2 linked regions of the Calidifontibacter indicus genome follow. The protein of the gene in region 2 interacts with the protein of the main gene of each other region in a pairwise test. Links are inferred from orthologs where the notes say so. Each region holds a gene or a part of one and is shown on either strand. Other genes may lie near its edges. The genes, in order: dprA and recA.

Region 1 (6,952 bases), 1.0 Mb from region 2 along the record:
CGGCGAGTCGGGAGGGCCTTGCGTGAGAGATAGCGCCCCAAGGCCTGGGATCGCATGTCCCGACGTGGTCAATCACCGTTCGCCGCGATCCTTAGTATCGTCGCCATCTTCGATGCTGTTGAATAACACGCGAAAGTAGCGGACAACCCCCCATAGTGTGACGATCGCGAGCGGGAGCGACAATATTTGGAGGAGCGACCCCAAGCCCTCATTCGATTGTTTGAGTTGCGATCCTCCAAAGGTAAGGGCTCCTGTTGCAATCGCTGCTAGGTACAACCATGCCGGGAACGTACTCTTTCTAGCTTGATCACGTTTCACGTGGCTATGACTCACCACCATTCGACCTCATTGTGTAAAGGGCTGATGGAAGTCCTGGATCGGATTGAAGCCGAGCGTTGCATTTGCGATTACTCCTGCTCCGCAACCATACGTGAAGCCGGCGACGCCACCGATGACGGTTCCTTCCGGCCCGAACAACGATCCGACGCCAGCGAAGTATCCTGATGCTACAGCCGCCACTTACGTGCCGCCAGGGAACTCTTGGTGGGGTGCTCGCTGCTGGGGTCGGCTGCCAGGGCGGCTGTTCGGTTGGTGCTGGGGCCGCCGCAGCTCAGGCACGAGGGTGCGCCTGACTGAACGAGCGCCGCAGCCGCTCGACCGAGACGTGGGTGTAGACCTGCGTCGTCGCGAGGCTGGAGTGACCGAGCATCTCCTGCACCATCCGCAGGTCGGCGCCGCCCTCGAGCATGTGGGTGGCGGCACTGTGCCGCAAGCCGTGCGGGCTGAGTTCGGGGGCGTCGGGCACATGTCGTAGGAGGTTCTCCAGCGAGCGCCGCACGGTGCGCGGATCGACGCGGGCGCCGCGTCGGCCGAGGAACACCGCCGGCCCCGACGTCGCGGTCGCCAGTTGCGGGCGGCCGGTGTCGAGCCAGGCGTCGAGCGCGCGAGCGACAGGCCGGCCGAACGGAACGGTGCGTTCCTTGTTTCCCTTACCGAGCACCCGCACGACCATCCGTTCCCGGTCGACATCGTCGATGTCGAGGCCGACGAGTTCGCCGATGCGCAAACCGCTTGAGTAGAGCAGTTCGAGGGCCGCTCGGTCACGCAGGTGCACCGGGTCGGCGTCGTCGGCGGCGACCGCCGCGACGTCCATGAGTTCGCCGGCCGTCGACTGACGCAGTACCCCGGGGAGCGTCTTGGATTTCTTGGGAGACTGCAGCCGCAACGCCGGATCTTGCGCGAGCGCGCCCCGTCGCACCGCCCACCGGAAGAACGCGCGCACGCTCGTCGCACGCCGCGCGATGGTCGACTTCGCCGCGCCGGCTTCGTCCATCGACGCCAGCCACGAACGCAGGTCGGCCAGAGCGACGTCGTCCCATCGGTCGACGCCCCGCTCGGCCAGGAACCCCGACAGCGCCTCCAGGTCGCCGCCGTAGGCCCGCACGGTGTGGTCGGACCGGTTGCGCTCGACCCGCAGATGGGTGAGGAAGTCCGCGACGAGGTGCTCGTCGGGCGCGCTGCTCATGATCGCAACTTAGTGCCGGCGCACCGTTCCGGCCGGTAACGCCGCACGGTTCAGCTGCCCACCAAGTTCGGTGCTGGGACTTGACCTGGAGCGCGCTCCAGGGTCTTGGCTCGTCGTCATATGGATTCTCCTGCTGACCCCCTTCGCGCTCATCGCCCTGTCTCAACTGCTCGCCCTTGCCGCCCTCGCCCGCGAGGCATCGGGCACCGGTCTCGACGCCGTCGCCCTCGGCGCGCCCGCGGTGGCCTACCTTTCCGCGGCCGTGCTGAGCCTCGCGGCGGTTGTGCTCGCCGGGCTCCCCGACCGATCGGCGGGCGGTGGGCCGCGCGAGGCGTTGATCGCACTCGCCGTCATCGCAGCCGCCCTGGTCTGCGCCGCACCGCTGCTGTGGGGTCGCACCATCGGCGAGTTCCACCTGAGCCACCACGTGGTGCGGGCGACGCTCGTCGCGGCCGCCCTCGTGTTGTACTCCTGGTATGTCGCTGCCCATCGGTGAGGTGTCGCGCCGCAGCGGGCTCAGCGCCGATGCGCTGCGCTACTACGAGCGCGAAGGTCTCATCCCCGCACCGGACCGGACCCTCGGTGGCGCTCGCCGCTACGAGGAGTCGACGCTCGACCAGTTGCAGGTCATCACCGCCCTGCGCGAGGTCGGCTTCAGCTTGGAGCAGGTGCGCGGGATGCTGGCGGCCAAGACCGAGACCCGCACGGTGCGCGAGCGGATCGACGCCGCGCGGGCCGCCATCGACCGACTGGAGGCGGCGCTGGAGGAGAAGGAGCGGATGCTCCTCGAGGCCCGGGCCCGGTTGACGTCGTGGCGGGCCGAACTCGACTCCGGCGAACCGTGGCCCGACACGCCGCTCGACTGCGGTCCGGACGCAGCGACCGACGCAAAGGCCGGCGCAAAGACCGACATCGAGTCAGTCGTGGACAGCGCGCTCACTGACCGGCCCGGGTGAGGCACCACCCTTCGTCACGTTGTTCGACCATGCCGAGCGCCCGCAACTCCCCCAACCCGGCGAGCACCTCGCCCACCTCCAGGCCGGCCCGGGCGACCAGGACGTCGACGCTGACGGAACGACCGGTCGGGAAGGCGTCGCGGGTGCGACCGGCGACCTCCGACAACAGGTCGAGCATCGTGTCCTGCTCCCGTTTCGGGTCGAGGGCGGGCACGCTCAGCGGGCCGAGCAACTCCAGCACGTCCGAGGCGTCCGACACCAACACCGCGCCTTGGCGGATCAACTCGTGGCATCCGATGCTCGTTGCCGATGTGACCGGACCGGGCACCGCCGCGACCGGGCGGGCCAGATCGACGGCATGGCCGGCGGTGTTCAACGACCCCGACCGCAGCCCGGCTTCGACCACGACCGTCGCCGCGGTCATCGCGGCGATCAACCGGTTGCGCGCGAGGAAGCGGTACTTCATCGGGGTCTGCCCCGGCGGATACTCCGACACCAACACCCCGTCGTCGCGGATGCGGTCGAGTTGGTCGCGGTGCGCCGCCGGATAGGCACGATCCAGACCGCACGCCAGCGCGGCCACCGTCGGTCGTCCGGCACCGAGCGCACCTTGATGCGCCGCGATGTCGATGCCGGTGGCCGCGCCCGACACCACCACGAAGCCGGCGTCGCCGAGGTCCGCCGCCATCGAGCGTGCGACTCCCGATCCGTACGCGGTGGCCGCCCGCGATCCGACGATCGCGACCGACCGCCGGGTGAGTTCCTCCAGCCGCCCCTCGCCGCGTACCCACAGGCACCACGGCGGCACCGGAAGATCGTCGAGCCCGGACGGCCACTCGTCATCGCCAGGGATCACCACCCGCATCCGGGTGGCCCGTGCCACCGACCACAGCCGCATCAGGTCGACCTGCTCCACCCGTGACCGACACCTGGCGAACGGACCCCGCAGGCCCTGGGCGACCGCGTTCCACGCCGACACGCCGTCGAGCCCGACCAGTTGCGGCGCGACCACCCGGTCGCACGGTTCCACCGCCACGCTGAGCCGCACCCGCGCGGCGCGCTCGGGTGACAGACCCGCCCAATGCGGCAACTGCGATGACGCCGACGAGGTCTCAGACGCTTCAGACTGGTGGTTGTTCATGCCGCCTCCTGCCCCGAACGCAGCCCGAGGGCCTGCAACAGGTGCGCTGCCTGCGGACGCGGTGCGCCGGCCAGGTCGCTGAGCGTCCACGCAACGCGCAAACAGCGGTCGTAGCCGCGCAGCGTCAGCAAGCCGCGGTCGAGCTGCGCATCCAACGGACGCGTGACCTCCGCCGGCAACCGCCACGCACTCGAGCGCAGCACCGGCCCCGGCACCGACCCGTTGGTCGTCCGGCCGACCGCCCGCCACCGCTCCCGCTGCGCCGCGCGGGCACGCAGCACCCGCTCCCCGATCGCTTCCGAGGTCTCCTGCGGCGGCGCGTTCGTCACCCGCTTGACCGCGTGAACACGCAACTGCACATCGACCCGGTCGAGCAAGGGCCCCGACAACCGACTGCGGTAGGTGCGCAGCACCGGCGCCGAACAGGTGCAGTTGCGGGTGAGGCCCTGACCGCACGGACACGGGTTCGCGGCCAGCACCAGCTGGAACCGCGCCGGATACGTGAACACACCCACCGAGCGCGCCACCTGCACCGTGCCCGATTCCAGCGGTTGGCGCAGCGCATCGAGCACCTCCCGGTGAAACTCCGGGGCCTCATCCAGGAACAACACGCCGCCGTGCGCCCGGGAGATCGCGCCCGGTCGCACGCGTCCGGCACCACCACCGATGATCGCGGTCATGCTGGCGCCGTGGTGCGGCGCGACGAAGGGCGGACGCCGCACCAACTCACCGTCCTTCAGCACCCCGAGCACCGAGTGCACCGCGGTCGCCTGCAACGCGGTCTCGTCGTCGAGCGGCGGCAGGATGCCGGCGAGCCGCTCCGCCAGCATGGTCTTGCCGGCTCCGGGCGGGCCGACCATCGACAGGTTGTGCATGCCGGCGGCGGCGACTTCGAGCGCGAACCGCGCCTCGGGCTGACCGATCACGTCGGCCATGTCGGGCACCGAACGAGTGTTCGCGCGACTCATCGTCGGCAACTCCGGCGGCTCGGGCAGCCGCCACCGCCGACGCATCGCCTTGTATCGGGCCACGAGGGTGTCGAGGGACGCCGCGGGCACCACCTCGATGCCCTCGACCAACCCTGCCTCCCGGGCGTTGGCGACCGGCACGACCACGGTCTTCACCCCGGCCGCACGGGCCGCGAGCACCGCGGGCAGCACCGCATTGACCGGCCGAAGGGTGCCGTCGAGACCGAGTTCGCCGAGATGCACCACACCACGAATCAACGCCGCATCGACGTCGTCGCGGGTCGCAAGGGTCGCCATCGCGATGGCCAGGTCGTAGCCACTGCCCTGCTTGGTGAGGTTGGCCGGCGAGAGGTTCACCGTGATCTTCTCGCGCGGCATCTTCAGCTTGCAGTTCGTGGCGGCGGCACGGATGCGGTCGGGTGCCTGCCGACAGGCGGTGTCGGGCAACCCGATGATCGTGAACGCGGGTTTGCCGTCGCCGGTCATCGCCTCGACCTCGACGACGGTGCCCTCGATGCCGTTGACCGCGACGCAGAGGGTGCGACCGATCGTCATGCGATGTCCCGCAGGTGCTCCAGGTCGACCACCGCGTCGTCGACCAGCACGATGCCGATGAGGTCGACCCGCACCTCCCGGGCGAACAGACCCTGCTCGTACAGCCACCGCCGCACCAACCGGTGCACCCGGTCGATCTTGTCCTGCCCCACGTGTTCGACCGGCCGGCCGAAGTGGGCCGTATTGCGGGTCTTCACCTCGACCGCGACCACCGCACCTGTCTCGCAGTCATACGCGATCATGTCGAGTTCACCCTCGTTGCAGCGCCAATTCCGTTCCAGCAGAGACCAATCCAACGACCGCAGATAATCGGCCGCGATCTCCTCGCCCTGTGCTCCCAGCGACCGCCGGTGCCGGGTCATCTCCTCGTCCATCGAGCTCACCTCCGCGGGTGAGCCTGCGCGACGAAGAGCCGTGCGTGAGGTGCCGGTCGCCGTTCTGTGGACGGACACCGCGCAACCGGGTGGCTGTGGGGACCACCGCCGTGCACCCAACCGATCCCACACGACAAGCCGTCGTGAGTTGCGTTCGCGGCTGTGTGGCCCTGCGGGAGCTGTGTGGCCCTGCGGGATAGGTCACGCGGCAGGCCGCTCCTGCGTTACCGACTGGCGCGGGCGGAACGTTGTCGAATGCCGTCCAGGAGGTGTTCACGGGCGGACCAAGAGTGCACGCACGACCAATTTGGCTGACTGGCACACTGGTCGGTGACAAGGGGGAATCTTTGACAGCCGCAGTAGCTCACACCAGTCCCAACGCGCAGCGACCCCGTCGCGGCTGGTGCCAGTTTGCCGTCGCTTTCTCGCTATCCACAGTATGGTTCGCGCTGTTGGCGATGAACCGATGGTCCAACGGGCTTGCGACCGGGTACGACTTGGGCATTTTTGCGCAATCGGCCCAATCGTGGTCGCACGGCCGGTTACCGCATTCCGATATTCGCCAGATCGACCTGCTCGGTGACCACTTCAGTCCGATCATGGCGGTCGTGGCAATGGGCTGGCGATTCTGGCCCGACCCTCGAGTCCTATTGGTCGCCCAAGCGTTCTCGCTCGGACTGACCGTCGCACTCATTGCCGCCTACGCGTACCGGAGTCTTGGGTCTCGATACGCACTCATCGTAGCGACCATGCTCCTGTGCCTCGGCCCGGGCGTCCTCGGTGCGGCCCTGTTCGATGTCCATGAGGTTGCGTTCGGAGCCCCCGTTCTGGCGTTGCTGGCGATCTCCATTCTGGAGCGACGCTTCCGTGTCTCGATGATCAGTGCCGTCATGCTTGCCCTTGTCAAGGAGGATCTAGGGCTGACGATATTCGGTGCAAGGTGTGCCTGGTGGATTCTTTACCGCGAGCGCGGGGTCGACGATCGGCGCCGCGCAGCGATGCTCGGTCTAACTGGTATTGCCGCCGTGGCAGTTGCGTACGTGGTCATCAAGTCAGTGAACGGGCATAGCGAGTACTCGAAGTACTTCGGCGGGCACCACACGCCTGCCCCGTTGTGGAGCCGGGTCGCGCCCATCGCACTCTTCGTCGTCGCGTCTGCGTTCGTTGGGCTCCGGTCGCCGATCGTCTTGTTGGCACTCCCGACGCTCGCGTGGCGGGTGCTCTCCAGTAATCCGTCCTACTGGCGGATCGACTTCCACTACGACTTGCTGCCGACCGTCGTTGCCGTGATTGCAGCCGTCGATGGCATCCGTCGCACGGCGGCGGCCTCAAGCACCACGACTTGGCGGCCTCGCGTGATTGCCTGTGTTGCGGTTGCCGCCGTAGTCTCCACCTCGCTCGGGACTCTGCACATTGTCGAGCGAACGGGTCAC
Region 2 (6,734 bases):
CGCCGTACGTGACGTCGACCTTGACGAAGTCACCGGGCCGCGGAAGCTCGACACCGTCACCGGTCGGCACCGCGAAGTGCACGAGGCGGTTGTCCTGCGCACGACCCGACATGCGGCCGGTCTCGTTGTCGCGCTTGCCCTCGGTGGGTGCGACGAGCACCTCGATGGTGCGGCCCTCGATCGTGCGGTTCTCGGCCCAGGAGATGCCCTCCTGCAGTTCGAGCAGCCGGTCGAAGCGATCCTGCACGACGGCCTTCGGCAACTGGTCGGGCATCGTCGCGGCCGGGGTGCCCGGACGGATGGAGTACTGGAAGGTGAACGCCGAGGAGAACCGCGCCTCGCGAACGACCCGCATGGTCTCCTCGAAGTCGGCCTCGGTCTCGCCCGGGAACCCGACGATGATGTCGGTGGTGATCGCGGCGTGCGGGATGCGGTCACGCACCCGATCGAGGATGCCGAGGAACTTCGCCGAACGGTACGAGCGCTTCATCTCGCGCAGCACCTTGTCCGAGCCCGACTGCAGCGGCATGTGCAGCGAGGGCATCACGTTCGGGGTCTCGGCCATCGCCTCGATCACGTCGTCGGTGAACGCGGCCGGGTGCGGCGAGGTGAAGCGCACCCGCTCGAGGCCGTCGATCTCGCCGCACGACCGCAGCAGTTTGCTGAACGCCTGCCGGTCGCCGAACTCCACGCCGTAGCTGTTGACGTTCTGACCGAGCAGCGTGATCTCGACGACGCCTTGGTCGACCAGTGCCTGCACCTCGGCGAGGATGTCGCCCGGACGGCGGTCCTTCTCCTTGCCGCGCAGCGCCGGCACGATGCAGAACGTGCAGGTGTTGTTGCAGCCGACCGAGATCGACACCCAGCCGCTGTATGCGGAGTCACGTCGGGTCGGCAGCGTCGAGGGGAAGGTCTCCAGTGACTCGACGATCTCGACCTGCGCGTCGGCGTTGTGCCGGGCGCGCTCCAGCAACACCGGCAGCGCGCCGACGTTGTGCGTGCCGAAGACGACGTCGACCCACGGCGCCCGCTCGACGATCGATGCGCGGTCCTTCTGCGCGAGGCAACCACCGACGGCGATCTGCAGGTCGGGGTTGATGTCCTTCCACGGACGCAGGTGGCCCAGCGAGCCGTACAACTTGTTGTCGGCGTTCTCGCGGACGGCGCAGGTGTTGAACACGACGACGTCGGGCACCTGCGGGCGATCGCCCGGGGACAACGACGCGGAGTCGACGTAGCCCGCCGACTCCAAGAGCCCGCTGATCCGTTCGGAGTCGTGGACGTTCATCTGACATCCGTGGGTGCGCACTTCGTACGTCTTCATCGCTTCACCGGCCGCCTTCGTCATGACCGATCAAGGGTACGGCGTCAGCGCGGAGGCGCCGAATTGCCCGGGTTGCCCCGCTAAGAAGGCAAGCCCCAACATGCCCAACCAGCCGATGACCAGCAATGCTCCGACGCAGACGTGCACGCCGGCAAGGGCGAACCCCGCTCTTGCCGCTGGATTTCGAACTGCCATGACCGCACCATAGGTGCGAGCAAGCGGCCACAGGTGAGAATGGGCGACGTGAAGACACTGCTCAACATCGTCTGGTTCGTGTTCGCCGGCTTCTGGCTCTGGCTCGCCTACGCGCTGGCCGGAGTGATCATGTGCCTCCTGATCGTGACGATCCCGTTCGGGATCGCCTCGTTCCGACTCGGCAACTTCGCGGTGTGGCCCTTCGGGCGGACGGTGATCGACAAGCCGACCGCGGGCGTCGGGTCGGCGATCGGCAACGTGCTGTGGTTCATCCTGGCCGGTATCTGGCTGGCGATCGCGCATGTCGTCACCGCCGTCGGCCTCGCGATCACGATCATCGGCATCCCCTTCGCCTGGGCGAACCTCAAGATGATCCCGGCCGCGCTCTTCCCGCTCGGCAAGCAGATCGTCGACGAGGACTCGCTGCGCGCCGGGGCGTACTACCGGGTGTGAGCCGGCGCCAGGTCGAAAGTGCTCAGTCGCGCTGGTGCTCGGGCGCGTCGGCGATCGCCTCGCGGATCACCAACCACGAGACCGACGACGAGTAGCCCTTGCGGGCGAGCATGCCGGCGAGGCGACGGGTCTGCACGGTCGCGTCGAGTCCGTGCATCGAGCGCATCTTCTTGGCGACGAGCGCGCGAGCACGCTCCTTCTCGTCCTCCGGGTCGACCTCGTCGAGGGTCGCTCGGGTGATGTCGTCGTCGACGCCCTTCTTGCGCAACTCTTGAGCGAGTGCCCGTTTGGCGAGACCGCGGCCGGCCTGCTGGGAACGCACGAGCATCCGCGCGTAGGCCTCGTCGTCGATGAGGCCGACCTCGGTCATCCGGTCGAGCACGGCGTCGGCGATGTCGGGGTCACATCCGCGTTGAGCGAGCTTGTCGGACAACTGCTTTCGGCTGCGCGGCGCCATCGTCAGCTGGCGCAGCACGATCGTGCGCGCCACCTCGTAGGGGTCGGCGTCGCGGTCTTGCTCCGGCGCGGGCGCAGCACGCTTCTTCTTGCGTTCGCGGGCCGGTTTCACCGGCTTCGCGGACGTCGCAGCCTCGCGTGTCTCGAGGGGCGTCGAGTCCGCCGGATCAACGAAATCCGGCGGACTCGACTGCCGATCAAAGGGATTGGTCACTGGGAGTCATCCCGATCAGAAGTCGACGGCGACTTCCTTGACGGCGGCGAGCGGAGCGCCACCGGCCACGTCACCGTCGGGCTCGCCGGTCTCGGCGTCGGCCGCCTTCGGGCCGACCCCGAGCTTCTCCTTGATCTTGCGCTCGAGCTCGTCGGCGGCGTCGGGGTTGTCCTTGAGGAAGTTACGGGCGTTCTCCTTGCCCTGCCCCAGCTGGTCGCCGTCGTAGGTGTACCAGGCTCCGGCCTTGCGCACGAAGCCGTGCTCGACACCCATGTCGATCAGGCCGCCCTCGCGGGAGATGCCCTGGCCGTAGAGGATGTCGAACTCGGCCTGCTTGAACGGCGGGGACACCTTGTTCTTGACGACCTTGACGCGGGTGCGGTTACCGACCGCGTCGGTGCCGTCCTTCAACGTCTCGATGCGACGCACGTCGAGACGCACCGAGGCGTAGAACTTCAGCGCCTTTCCACCGGTCGTGGTCTCGGGCGAACCGAACATCACACCGATCTTCTCGCGCAGCTGGTTGATGAAGATCGCGGTGGTGCCGGTGGAGTTGAGGGCACCGGTGATCTTGCGCAGCGCCTGGCTCATCAGGCGGGCCTGAAGACCGACGTGGCTGTCACCCATCTCGCCCTCGATCTCGGCGCGCGGCACGAGCGCGGCCACCGAGTCGATGACGATGATGTCGAGCGACCCGGAGCGGATCAGCATGTCGGCGATCTCGAGCGCCTGCTCACCGGTGTCGGGCTGGCTGACCAGCAGCGAGTCGATGTCGACGCCCAGCTTCTTCGCGTATTCGGGGTCGAGCGCGTGCTCGGCGTCGATGAACGCGGCGATGCCGCCGTTCTTCTGGGCGTTGGCGACCGCGTGCAGCGCGACGGTGGTCTTACCGGACGACTCCGGACCGTAGATCTCCACCACGCGGCCACGCGGGAGACCGCCGATGCCGAGCGCGACATCGAGCGCGATCGAACCGGTGGGGATGACGTCGATCGGCGGACGGACGTCGTCGCCGAGCCGCATGACCGAACCCTTGCCGTGGGCCTTCTCGATCTGCGCCATCACGGCGTCGAGGGACTTGATCTTGTTGGCGTTGTCGGCTGCCGGGACGTTCCGGGTGCCTGTTGCAGCTGCCATGAGCGATGCTCCTATGGGTCTCGTGGTGAACGCGCCTACCGGCGACCGGTGCGAACCTGCGTGTGGGTTCGACTGAGGTCAGACGCTAGGGGCCACCACCGACAACCACCGCTGCCGTCTCCACGCCTGGGGACGAAATGGCCCTGGTGTGGCACCTGGGGATGAGCCTACGCCACCAGATCGAACATTCGTACGAGCATCGGCGCAGGCGTGTCGCGTGTCGCGCGCCGTCGTTCAGTCGGCCCGGCCGCCGTCACGGATCGGACGGTCCTTGCCGAGCCAGCGCTCCTTGGGCACTTCCATCTCGACGCACAACGCCCGCCACACCTCGCGCGGGGCGACGCCGGCCGCGAGCGCCTCGCCGCCCGTGCGGTAGCCGACTTCGGCCAGCACATGCGAGTCGATCAGCACGCGACCGTAGCCGCTGCCGAACTCCTCCTCGACCAGCCGCCAGAACTCGCTCATCCGCACCGCGCCAGTGTCGCAAACCTTCGATGTGCAACTCGGGGCGACTCGGCCATACTTGGCGACTATGCGGTTGATTACATCCACCCAGGTCCCCACGTCGTACGCCCGGGTCGAGGAACCCACGTCCGGGCCGGTGCGTGTCGGGCTGGTGCAGCACCACTGGCGCGAGAACGCCGAGGAGTTGGTCGCCGCACTGCGCGACGGCATCCGGCAAGCGGCCGAGGCCGGCGCCACCATCGTGTTCCTGCCGGAGCTGACGTTGTCACGGTACCCCGCCGACACCCTGCCGGCGGGCGAGCCCGACGCGACCGCGGAGTCGCTGACCGACGGCCCCACCTTCACCTTCGCCGCGCAGGCCGCCAAGGACTTCGGCGTGCATGTGCACGCCTCGCTGTTCGAGAAGGCACCCGAGGCCGACGGACGCGGGCTGAACACCGCGATCCTCGTCTCCCCCGCCGGTGAACTCGTGGCACGCACCCGCAAGACGCACATCCCGGTCACCGCCGGTTACTACGAGGACAAGTACTTCCGTCCGGGCCCGGCCGAAGGCGCCTACCCGGTCGTCGACCTGCAGGAGCCCGCGGTGAAGCTCGGGCTGCCGACCTGCTGGGACGAGTGGTTCCCGGAGGTCGCCCGCTCCTACGCGCTGGGCGGAGCGCAGGTGCTGGTCTACCCGACCGCGATCGGCTCCGAGCCCGACCACCCCGACTTCGACACCCAGCCGCTGTGGCAGCACACCATCGTCGGGCACGCCATCGCCAACGGCCTGTTCGTGGTCGTGCCCAACCGCATCGGCAGCGAGGGCCTCATCACCTTCTACGGCTCCTCCTTCGTCGCCGACCCCTACGGTCGCGTGCTGGTGCAGGCCCCGCGCGACGAGGAGGCGGTGCTGGTCACCGACCTCGACCTCGCCCAGGGCAAGGACTGGATCGACCTGTTCCCGTTCCTGTCGACCCGCCGTCCGGACACCTATGCCGCGCTCGCCGAGCCGGTGCGTCCGGAGCACGTCCGGGTCGACCCGAATGCCTGACACCATGTCGTGGCGGATGCCCGCCGAGTGGGCCCCGCAGGACCGCGTCTGGATGGCGTTCCCGAGCCAGGGCTACACCCTCGGCGACACCGAGGAGGAGGCCGACGCGGCCCGTCGCACGTGGGCCGCGGTCGCGAACGCGGTCGCGCGGTTCGAGCCGGTGCACATGCTGGTCACCGCCGACGATCTCCCGATCGCGCGCGAACTCGTCGATGCCGCCGTCGAACTGCACGAGGCCGAACTGGACGACGCGTGGATGCGCGACATCGGCCCCACCTTCGTGCTCGGTGCGGACGGCGAACTCGGCGCGGTCGACTGGGTGTTCAACGGCTGGGGTGCTCAGTCGTGGGCGAGCTGGGACAAGGACGCGTTGGTCGCCGCCCGGATCGGCGCTCTGACCGGGGCCGTGATCGTGCCCTCACCCATCGTCAACGAGGGCGGCGGCATCCACGTCGACGGCGAGGGCACCGTGCTGCTCACCGAGACCGTGCAACTCGACCCGGGTCGCAATCCCGACGCCACCAAGGCCGACATCGAGGCGGAGATGGCCCGCTGCCTCGGCGCGACGAAGTGCCTCTGGCTGCCCCGCGGTCTCACCCGCGACTACGACGAGTTCGGCACCCGCGGCCACATCGACATCGTGGCCACGTTCACCGAGCCGGGCGTGGTGCTGGTGCACGACCAGGAGCACCCCGACCACCCCGACCAGGCCGTGAGCGCGGAGGTGATCGCGCTGCTGGAACAGGCCACGGACGCCGCCGGGCGCCGACTGCGCGTCGAGCGCATCCCGGCGCCCGCGACCCTCTTCGACGACGACGGACCGGTCGACTACAGCTACGTCAACCACCTCGTCGTCAACGGCGGCGTGATCGCCTGCACGTTCGCCGACGAGCACGACCAACGCGCGCTCGAGGTCTTGCGCAGGGTCTACCCCGGCCGCGAGGTCGTGGGCGTCGACGCCCGCGAGCTGTTCGCCCGCGGCGGTGGGATCCACTGCATCACCCAGCAGCAACCGTCCGTCGCCGGCTGACGCCCGCAAACGCTTCGCTTCCCGACACACGCTGCTGTTGCAACAGCAGCTTCTGCGAACAAGTGCAGCGTTCGGAGGTCAACTAGCGTGGCGCGCATGACTTCTCACGACGGCAAGAAGGTGCTCATCACCGGCGCGGCCCGGGGCATCGGCGCCGCGCTGGCCGGACGGCTCGCCGGTCAGGGAGCCCAGGTCGCGCTGCTCGGGCTCGAGCCCGAGCTGTTGAAGCAGGTGTCGCAGCGGTGTCCCGGCTCGCTGTGGCGCGAGGTCGACGTGACGGACGGCGACCGGGTCGACGAGGTCGTCAACGAGATCGCGACCCTCTGGGGCGGTCTCGACGTCGTGGTGGCGAACGCCGGCGTGGCCGGACAGCTCGCGCTCGACGGCGGCGACCCGGAGGTGATGCGGGCGCACCTCGAGGTCAACG

Evidence for each region.
Region 1: the proteins of recA (region 2) and dprA interact in binary tests that used the Bacillus subtilis proteins (3 or more experiments, as listed by UniProt). The link is inferred for Calidifontibacter indicus from one-to-one orthologs.

Annotation. Positions count from the first base shown.
Region 1 is NZ_QTUA01000001.1:1,745,176-1,752,127, reverse strand. What follows is about bases 1,543-4,541. They hold dprA (DNA-processing protein DprA), read right to left. Parts: upstream 3,623-4,541; coding sequence 2,462-3,622; downstream 1,543-2,461. Other genes in these bases: DFJ65_RS08330 (YifB family Mg chelatase-like AAA ATPase), read right to left, coding at 3,619-4,541; DFJ65_RS08340 (helix-turn-helix domain-containing protein), read left to right, coding at 2,002-2,481; DFJ65_RS08345 (hypothetical protein), read left to right, coding at 1,596-2,021. In the rest of the region: DFJ65_RS08350 (tyrosine recombinase XerC), read right to left, coding at 611-1,525; more of DFJ65_RS08330, read right to left, coding at 4,542-5,145; DFJ65_RS08325 (YraN family protein), read right to left, coding at 5,142-5,519; DFJ65_RS08320 (DUF2079 domain-containing protein), read left to right, coding at 5,978-6,952. UniProt on the Bacillus subtilis protein: Protein that helps load RecA onto ssDNA during transformation. Binds cooperatively to circular ssDNA, is able to bridge different segments of DNA. Favors the loading of RecA onto SsbA- or SsbB-coated ssDNA and formation of RecA-DNA filaments.
Region 2 is NZ_QTUA01000001.1:2,751,705-2,758,438, forward strand. What follows is about bases 1,682-4,462. They hold recA (recombinase RecA), read right to left. Parts: upstream 3,705-4,462; coding sequence 2,658-3,704; downstream 1,682-2,657. Other genes in these bases: DFJ65_RS13085 (YccF domain-containing protein), read left to right, coding at 1,682-1,972; DFJ65_RS13090 (regulatory protein RecX), read right to left, coding at 1,995-2,540; DFJ65_RS13100 (DUF3046 domain-containing protein), read right to left, coding at 4,014-4,244; DFJ65_RS13105 (nitrilase-related carbon-nitrogen hydrolase), read left to right, coding at 4,312-4,462. Also shown: tRNA (N6-isopentenyl adenosine(37)-C2)-methylthiotransferase MiaB, read right to left, coding at 1-1,348; more of DFJ65_RS13085, read left to right, coding at 1,568-1,681; more of DFJ65_RS13105, read left to right, coding at 4,463-5,277; DFJ65_RS13110 (agmatine deiminase family protein), read left to right, coding at 5,270-6,307; DFJ65_RS13115 (SDR family NAD(P)-dependent oxidoreductase), read left to right, coding at 6,404-6,734. UniProt on the Bacillus subtilis protein: Multifunctional protein involved in homologous recombination, DNA repair and competence.